2 linked regions of the Prosthecobacter dejongeii genome follow. The protein of the gene in region 1 interacts with the protein of each later gene in a pairwise test. Links are inferred from orthologs where the notes say so. Each region holds a gene or a part of one and is shown in the gene's direction. Other genes may lie near its edges.

Region 1 (3,735 bases):
CATCTCCCACCAGCTCACCGGATTCATGATCGCCAGCCCGTTCATCGAGCGCGTGGCCACCTCCCCCCAGCTCCTGCGTGGCCCCGCCGAGCCCACCCAGCAGGTGGAGGATCTGTTTCTTCGCATCCTCAGTCGCCTGCCAGAAACAGCGGAGAAAAACGCCGCCCTCCAGCACCTCACCCAGCACCCACAATCCGGCCCACGCGACCTCGCCTGGGCGCTGCTGAACACCAGCGAGTTTCTGTTTGAGCCATAAGGGCTGGGGGATTCGGGCCTCACCAGCCAGTACAGTATTCATCACTCTCCGAGTGATGCGTCCGCCCCAAGAAGCCATCGTTCGCCCCAACCCGTCGCTGCTTGCGCCAGCAGGTGGTCTTTGATGGCCCCTCGGTCTTTCATGTCAAAAGCCAGTGAGCGCGACGCCCCTCACGCGCAGACCGTCCCACATGCGGGACGGTACTACAATGCGCGGAACTGCTCGCTTCGATACGCTTCCCCACCGCCCTGGAGGGGCGAAAGCGGGTAGCCGGGGGTGAAGGTGCGCAGCACCGAGAACCCCCGGTCTGGCGAATCACCCGAGATGCGTTTTGGCAGGCGTCCTGGAGGGACGCGAGAAAGGTCCGCCAGCCCCTGCACCTCGGCGGAATGGGGAGCGGGTTCCACCTTTCTCGCGCCTCTCCAGGGCGCGGCGGGTGTGGACGCGTTATTTGTTAGGTGGGTCCGGGGGTTCCCGCTCGCCAAGCCTCGCTCCACCCCCGGCTACCTTCCGTCGCCCCTCCAGGGCGGGGGCCGTTCTGCGGGCCGCGCCAGCAGGTACAGGATGAATCACTCTCCGAGTGATGCGTCCGCCCCCAAGCATCTCGTCCGCCCCAACTTCGCCCCCAACTCGCCACTACCCTCACCAGCAGGTGGCCTCCGATGGCCATCCCTCGCCCCCACTTACTTCCCCTCATCCAAATCAATGCCGAACAGCGCAGAGAGGTCCGTCCCCTCCAGCTCGCTCGCTTGGCTCAATCCGGCGGCGGAGGATTCACGGGCCGTGCTCAGCAGATCCGCCTGATCCACGCCGCGCAGGGTGAAGAGGAGCTGCGGCTGCGTATCCAGGAGAATGCCTGCGCCATACAGCACCGCCGCCGCGTGTTTGCACAGATCCGCGTGGTCTGGGCAGGAGCAGTCAAAACGGATCTCGCCGGGCTGAGGAAATAGGCCGTCTTCGGGATGCGAAAGCACCTGCATCAGCCCATCTCCCAGCTTGCCCGTCAGCAGGTCTAACAAAGAGTTCACCTGACCCTGGCTGGCCTGGACGATCTCCTGCCAGCGATCGGCCGCCAGCGGGCGGATGTGGATGAGGGTGTCGTAAAGCTCCGTCCCGGCCACCACGGCGCTGATCGTTCCGGGCTCCACGGTGAGGTCCAACACCTTGCCCTGGCGCAGGTAGCTGCGGCCAGCGGGCAGGCGGGCCTCATAGTGTTGGTAGTTCGCCAGGTGGCTGCACCAGGCCTGACCCCAAAAGCTCTGGCACAGGTGACGGCTTTTTTGCGGGGCCTCCAGCGGCTGCAGGGCCTCGCCCCGGGCGCGCCGTTTGGCGATCTCCCGCTGCACTCGCTCTGCCGCTTCCTGCGTCTCTTCCCGGTTCCATGACATGCACTTTTTTAGCCCCGGCACAGCGGACTTGCCAGTGAAACGAGTGGCAGGCAGGTCAAAGCGTGGCCATGCTGGTGCCCATGACCCTGCGGGATAAACAAGCCGAACTCATCGCCGACCTGAACCTCATCGAAAACGTTCAGGAGCGCCTTTCTGCCCTCACCTCCTTCATCCCGGCGGTGACGCTGCCGGAGGCCCTGCGCACGGACGATCTCCTCGTGCCCGGCTGCGTTTCGCGCGTGTGGGTGCAGGGCGAAATGAAGGACGGACGCTGCCAGTTTCGCTGCGCAGCAGACTCGCCCATGGTCGCGGGATTAGTGGCTCTTTTGTGTCACCTTTACACGGATTCGGAACCAGCAGAGGTGGTGGCCATGGAGCCTGAAATCTGGGTCGGATGCGCCTTCCACAAGGCTTTGACGCCCACCCGGCTGAATGGACTGGCCTCCATGCGCACCCGCATGCGCGACTGGGCCGCTGCAAGCTCGCAGGCCCCGCAGGCGTAGTCCTGTGCCTATGCCTGTCAGCCGCCGCACCTTTTTTAAAAACACCTCCCTCGCCGCTGCCTCCGTCGCCTTTCCAGCGGTGGTGAAGTCTGCCAACCCGAACTCGAAGCTCCAGGTCGTGTCCGTGGGCGCGAATGGCATGGCATTCAGCGACATCAAAAACATCGGCGCGCACGCAGCGGTGAAGTACGTGGGCTTTTGCGACATTGACAGCACCCGCTTTGATCAGGTGGACAAGGCCTTCCCCGGCACCCCGCACTTTGCTGACTTTCGCGAAATGTATGCCCAGTTGGGGGATAAATTCGATGCCGTATCGGTGGGCACCCCGGACCACATGCATGCGAAGGCCTCCATTGATGCCCTGCGCCTGAAGAAGCACGTGTATTGCCAAAAACCCCTTGCCCACACCGTGTGGGAGTCCCGCCAGATGCGCCTGGAGGCAGAGAAAGCCGGCGTAACCACGCAGATGGGGAATCAGATTCACTCCGCCATCGAGTATCGCCTGGGTACCCGCCTGCTGAAAGAAGGTGCCATTGGCAAAATCAAAGAAGTGTATTCCTGGGTAGCTGTGACGGGGAACGAGCGCAACAAGCGCCTGGAGCCCCTGCCGGGCAGCGCCGTGCCGAAAAATGTGAACTGGGATCTGTGGATCGGCTGTGCGCCCATGCGTGAATACGCCGCCTGTTATCACCCCTTCATCTGGCGTGACTGGCAGGACTTCGGCGGTGGTGCCATGGGCGACTTCGGCTGCCACATCCTGGACCCTGTTTTCACGGCCCTGGATCTGAATGCACCCCTCACCGTCACCGCGCGAAACAGCGGCATCAATCAGCACATCTGGCCCACTTCCGAAGAGGTGGAATTTGTCTTCCCAGGCAATGAACTGACGGCGGACAAAACCCTGAAAGTGACCTGGAGCGATGGCGGCCTGCGCCCTGATCGCAAGCTGGCCAAGATGCCCGATAACCTGGAACTGCCAAAGAGCGGTTCCCTCTTCATCGGTGAAACCGGGAACATGGTCCTCGGCCACGTCGCCGGTCCACGTCTGTACCCCACGGATAAATTCACCACCTTCAAATACCCGAAGGAAAAAGGCCTCAGCCACTGGCATGTCTGGGTGGATGCTTGCCTAACCAATAGCAAGACCAGCGATGGGTTCCACTACGCAGGCCCGCTCTCCGAGGCCGTGCAGCTCGGCAATGTGGCCACGCGCTTCTGCCCCGGCCCCATTGACTCCCGCACGGGCGATCCCCTGGAGCCCAAGATCCTGGAATGGGATGCGGCGAACCTCAGCTTCAAGAACTTCCCGGAAGCGAACAAGCTGCTGACGAAGACCTACCGCGAAGGCTGGGCGATCTAAAGCCCCGTTACCCAAAGCGTTCCTCCCGCCGAAGACGACCCTGCAAAGGGCACGCGGTGGGAGAGCGTGCGCGCACTTTTTCCCGCCATGGTCCTGCACTTGGCCCAGGGCGGGACTTGCAGCCAGCCTGCTTTGCCGCCAAGAAGAGGCATGCTGACGGATTATCACAACCACACCCCCCTCTGCCAGCATGCGGAGGGTTCCCCCCTGGACTATGCCCGCCATGCC
Region 2 (3,772 bases), on another replicon or contig:
CATGGTCTGCCTGGGAATATTTCTCCCTGTTTGATTCACGACGAAGATCGAGTTTATCTTTTCGGCGGGTACCCGACTCAGGGCAGTGCCGCCATCAAACTGGGAGGTCAGGGGGATGTCACTGCGACTCACATTTTATGGACGAGCAAAAGCAGCTCGTATGTGCCGACGCCAGTGCTTTATCAGGGGCACCTTTATGTGGTCAATGACCAGGGCTTTGCCATCTGCATGGATGCTAAAACCGGTCGAGACATCTATCGTGAACGGGTCATTGACAGCGGTGGTGGGCGTGGACGGGGAAAGCCCTTTTATGCGTCTCCTGTGTTGATTGGCGAACGGCTCTACTGCGTCTCCCGCCGTGGTGGAACATACGTCATCGCGGCAAAGCCTACCTATGAGAAGCTGGCTCATAACATTTTAGCGGATGATGCCTCCCAGTTCCACGGCACCCCTGCTGTGGCGGGAGATCGCCTACTGCTGCGGAGTGAGCAGGCTATCTATTGCATTCGATCAGTGAAGTAAACCGAGCCAGATCAATGTGGGTACTATTCGTCACTCAATCGCTGTAGTTGCCTAACCAATTCTTTGACTTCGTGGGCGCCCCGGATATCGCGAAACTGAACCTCTATGTCCGCATTCGCCGCGGATGAAAAATTCACGGTTCCAAGACCTAGTAGGCCTTTGAGGCCACTTTCGTGCACATCAATGCTACGAATGTCGCAGATACGCACTTCTCTAGAACTCCGCCCCAGCAATCCCCAGACAACTTCGACACGCTCTTCGGTCACGAGGTAGGTCCGGGTAGATCGGAAAATGCCAACCAGAATAAAGAGGACCAGCGCGAGTCCTGCGCTTATAGGGGCATAGATCGGGTCAATTTTTAGGATCATGAAGGTGGTAATCAGGAGCAACAATGCCAAAAAAAGTGCTTTGCCTGCCCCGAACCAAGACGGGTGCGATTCATGCAGTATCCATTCTCCGGCAGGAGTGTAGCGCTCCGTCCCTTTAGGAATTTCTTCTTCAGACTCTGCTTGTTCGGTTTCTTCGTATTCGATTTCAGAACCTTCTTCATGCGGTGCGTCTGCGCGAAATTCGCGGAATAAAGGGCGGTCAATCCGTGCCCCAGCGTGAGCTCGCGGCGCACGCATGCCGCTGATGACATCGCCCACGGTGTGATCACGGCCTGAGGTCGTATCTTGGCACAGGTCCCCGCGTGCGAGCGAGCCTCTTTCCACTAAAAGAAACAAGTCCTCTTTGGAAAGTAGCCCCGGAAACGCCGGATGTTCTAGCAAACGATAACGCATGATGGATAAACCCGAGCAGTCATAAAGGAATGCGACTAGACATGCAAAAGACAAAGTGTGGCCCAGCCCTCGACTAAACCACCAAAACAGGCACCTTAGACTACGCCGCCCACTTGCACGATGCGGAGGGAGATGATAGGGCACCAGATTCTCATGGACTGGCTTCATTTACGCGCAGATTTCCCCATTCTCGATCAGGAGGTGCATGGGCAGCCGCTGGTGTACTTTGACAATGCAGCAAGCAGTCAAAAACCACGCCAAGTGATTGATGCGCTTGTGCGTTATTACCAAGAGGACAATGCCAATGTGCATCGCGGACTCCATGAGCTCAGCATGCGTGCTACGGATGCCTTTGAAGGCACACGGAAAAAAGTGGCTCGCTTCATTGGTGCTGGACGTGAGGAGGAAATCATTTACACCCGTGGCACCACGGAAGGGATCAATCTAGTGGCACAAGTCTGGGCGGCCCAGTTTCTGAAACCTGGGGATGTTATTCTCCTCACCGGGATGGAGCACCACAGCAATTTGGTGCCATGGCAAATGGCCGCGAAACGCAGTGGGGCCGAGTTAAAACACATCCCGGTTCTAGAGGACGGTACGCTGGATCTGGAGACTGCTGAAACGCTTTTGAATGAGCATGTTAAGGTCTTTGCCTGCGTTCATATTTCGAATTCATTGGGAACGCTAAATCCAGTGGTCGAGCTTTGTGCCAAGGCTCGAGCTTTGGGCGCAATGACCTTGGTAGATGGGGCGCAGGCCGTGGGACACATCCCCGTAAATGTGCAGGCCATTGGCTGTGATTTTTACGCTTTTTCAGGTCATAAAATGTGCGCTCCTACGGGTATCGGCGCACTCTATGGTCGTTATGAATTGCTAGAAAAAATGGATCCCTGGCATGGAGGTGGGGAAATGATCACCACCGTGACTCTGGAAACCTCAGCTTACAAAGCCCCTCCAGCGAAATTTGAGGCGGGAACCCCTAATATTGCCGATGTTATCGGGCTGGGAGCCGCGATTGATTACTTGGAGACCATAGGTCTGGAGAACATCCAAGCTCATGGCGCTGAATTGACCGCTTATGCTTATGAGCGCATGTCCACACTCCCTGGCATCCGCATCTTAGGGCCGCAGCAGCCACGGGCTTCTCTCATTGCCTTCGCCTTAGCTTGTGCCCATCCGCATGATCTGGTGGAGTATGCCAATACTTACGGCTTGGCTTTGCGTGGCGGACATCACTGCACGCAACCCTTGATGAAGCGTTTTAAACTTCCCGGAACTAGCCGCGCAAGTTTTTACTTTTACAACACCCGTGCCGAGGTGGATCGGATGATGGACATCCTGCACCAGGCTGTTAAATTTTTCTCCTGATGGCTCTTTCTGACGAACTCCGCGACCTGTATCAGCAAGTGATTCTCGATCACTCGCGCAATCCTCGTAACCATGGTGAACTCACGGGTGACTGTGTGCATGTGCATGGTGATAATCCCACCTGTGGAGATGAGATTGACATGTGGGTGAAATTTGGCTCTGAAGGCCAGGTGGAAGACATCAAGTTTACAGGGCAGGGGTGTGCCATCAGTCAGGCCAGCGCCTCCATGATGACCGTTAAAATCAAAGGAGCAGAGGGGGGCAAAGCACGTGCCATGCTGGAAGATTTCCGCCATGTGGTGCTGGGTGATGCACCCGTGAAAGATGAAGAGGCTCTAGGCGAGTTAATCCTTCTTGAAGGGGTCCAAAAATTTCCCCAGCGAGTGAAGTGTGCGATGCTCGGCTGGCGTGCTCTGGAGCAAGCGATGGGCGAGCGAAAAGAGTAAGGTCCCAGATAACCGTTATTTTCCGACGGCCCTTTTAAGAGCGTGCTGCGCTTTGTTGTAGTCGGTGACGGACTTCACGCGGCCTTGGCGGGCTCTCGTTAATTCTTCTCGGGCTAACAAGTATTCCAGCACGACACCTAGCTGACTGGCCTGGCGGTCTTTGGCTAGCTGCACCATTTCTTCCGCAGCAGTGACGGCTTCTTCGTTGATCTGAAGTTGGTCCTTAGAGGACTGAGCTTTTAAGGCCGCCTCCACGACTTCACGACCAATCGCGGCTTTGACCTGCGAGGTTTGGAGAGCAATCCCTTGTTCGCGTGCTTCAGCTATTTTTTGGCGCTGGCGATCAAAGAGTCCCCCTGGGCCGATCTTCCAGCCCAGACCCAAGAAGAAGTCTTGTTGGTCATTGAAGTTACCCCATTCTCCAGCAAAACCCCCGCCTAAACCTCCAAGACTGTAGCCCGCCTGCACACTCGGGATGATGGGGGCGATGCGTGTCCGATCACTCTCCAGCACTGCGGCTGTGTTTGCGGCACTGGCGGCGCGTAATTCAGGGCGATTTTGATGGGCCTGAGAGATCAGTGTGGCTACTCCGTGGGTGCTTACCAAGCTCACGGGAACAAGGTCAGATTTAGCAGGCCGTAGAGCCGTGTCTGG

The links. Proteins that work in one complex are often made in the same cells at the same time.
Region 2: the proteins of HNQ64_RS09185 (region 1) and HNQ64_RS11170 interact in binary tests that used the Escherichia coli proteins (3 or more experiments, as listed by UniProt). The link is inferred for Prosthecobacter dejongeii from one-to-one orthologs.

What each region holds. Positions count from the first base shown.
Region 1 is NZ_JACHIF010000003.1:319,837-323,571, forward strand. Bases 576-3,429 are described here. They hold HNQ64_RS09185 (SufE family protein), read left to right. Parts: upstream 576-1,712; coding sequence 1,713-2,147; downstream 2,148-3,429. Other genes in these bases: HNQ64_RS09175 (hypothetical protein), read right to left, coding at 576-663; HNQ64_RS09180 (SWIM zinc finger family protein), read right to left, coding at 940-1,644; HNQ64_RS09190 (Gfo/Idh/MocA family protein), read left to right, coding at 2,158-3,429. In the rest of the region: HNQ64_RS09170 (DUF1549 domain-containing protein), read left to right, coding at 1-256; more of HNQ64_RS09175, read right to left, coding at 460-575; more of HNQ64_RS09190, read left to right, coding at 3,430-3,507; HNQ64_RS09195 (histidinol-phosphatase), read left to right, coding at 3,574-3,735. UniProt on the Escherichia coli protein: Participates in cysteine desulfuration mediated by SufS. Cysteine desulfuration mobilizes sulfur from L-cysteine to yield L-alanine and constitutes an essential step in sulfur metabolism for biosynthesis of a variety of sulfur-containing biomolecules.
Region 2 is NZ_JACHIF010000004.1:146,784-150,555, forward strand. What follows is about bases 674-3,564. They hold HNQ64_RS11170 (cysteine desulfurase), read left to right. Parts: upstream 674-1,457; coding sequence 1,458-2,672; downstream 2,673-3,564. Other genes in these bases: HNQ64_RS11165 (PH domain-containing protein), read right to left, coding at 674-1,304; sufU (Fe-S cluster assembly sulfur transfer protein SufU), read left to right, coding at 2,672-3,118; HNQ64_RS11180 (TolC family protein), read right to left, coding at 3,134-3,564. Also shown: HNQ64_RS11160 (outer membrane protein assembly factor BamB family protein), read left to right, coding at 1-522; more of HNQ64_RS11165, read right to left, coding at 546-673; more of HNQ64_RS11180, read right to left, coding at 3,565-3,772. UniProt on the Escherichia coli protein: Cysteine desulfurases mobilize the sulfur from L-cysteine to yield L-alanine, an essential step in sulfur metabolism for biosynthesis of a variety of sulfur-containing biomolecules.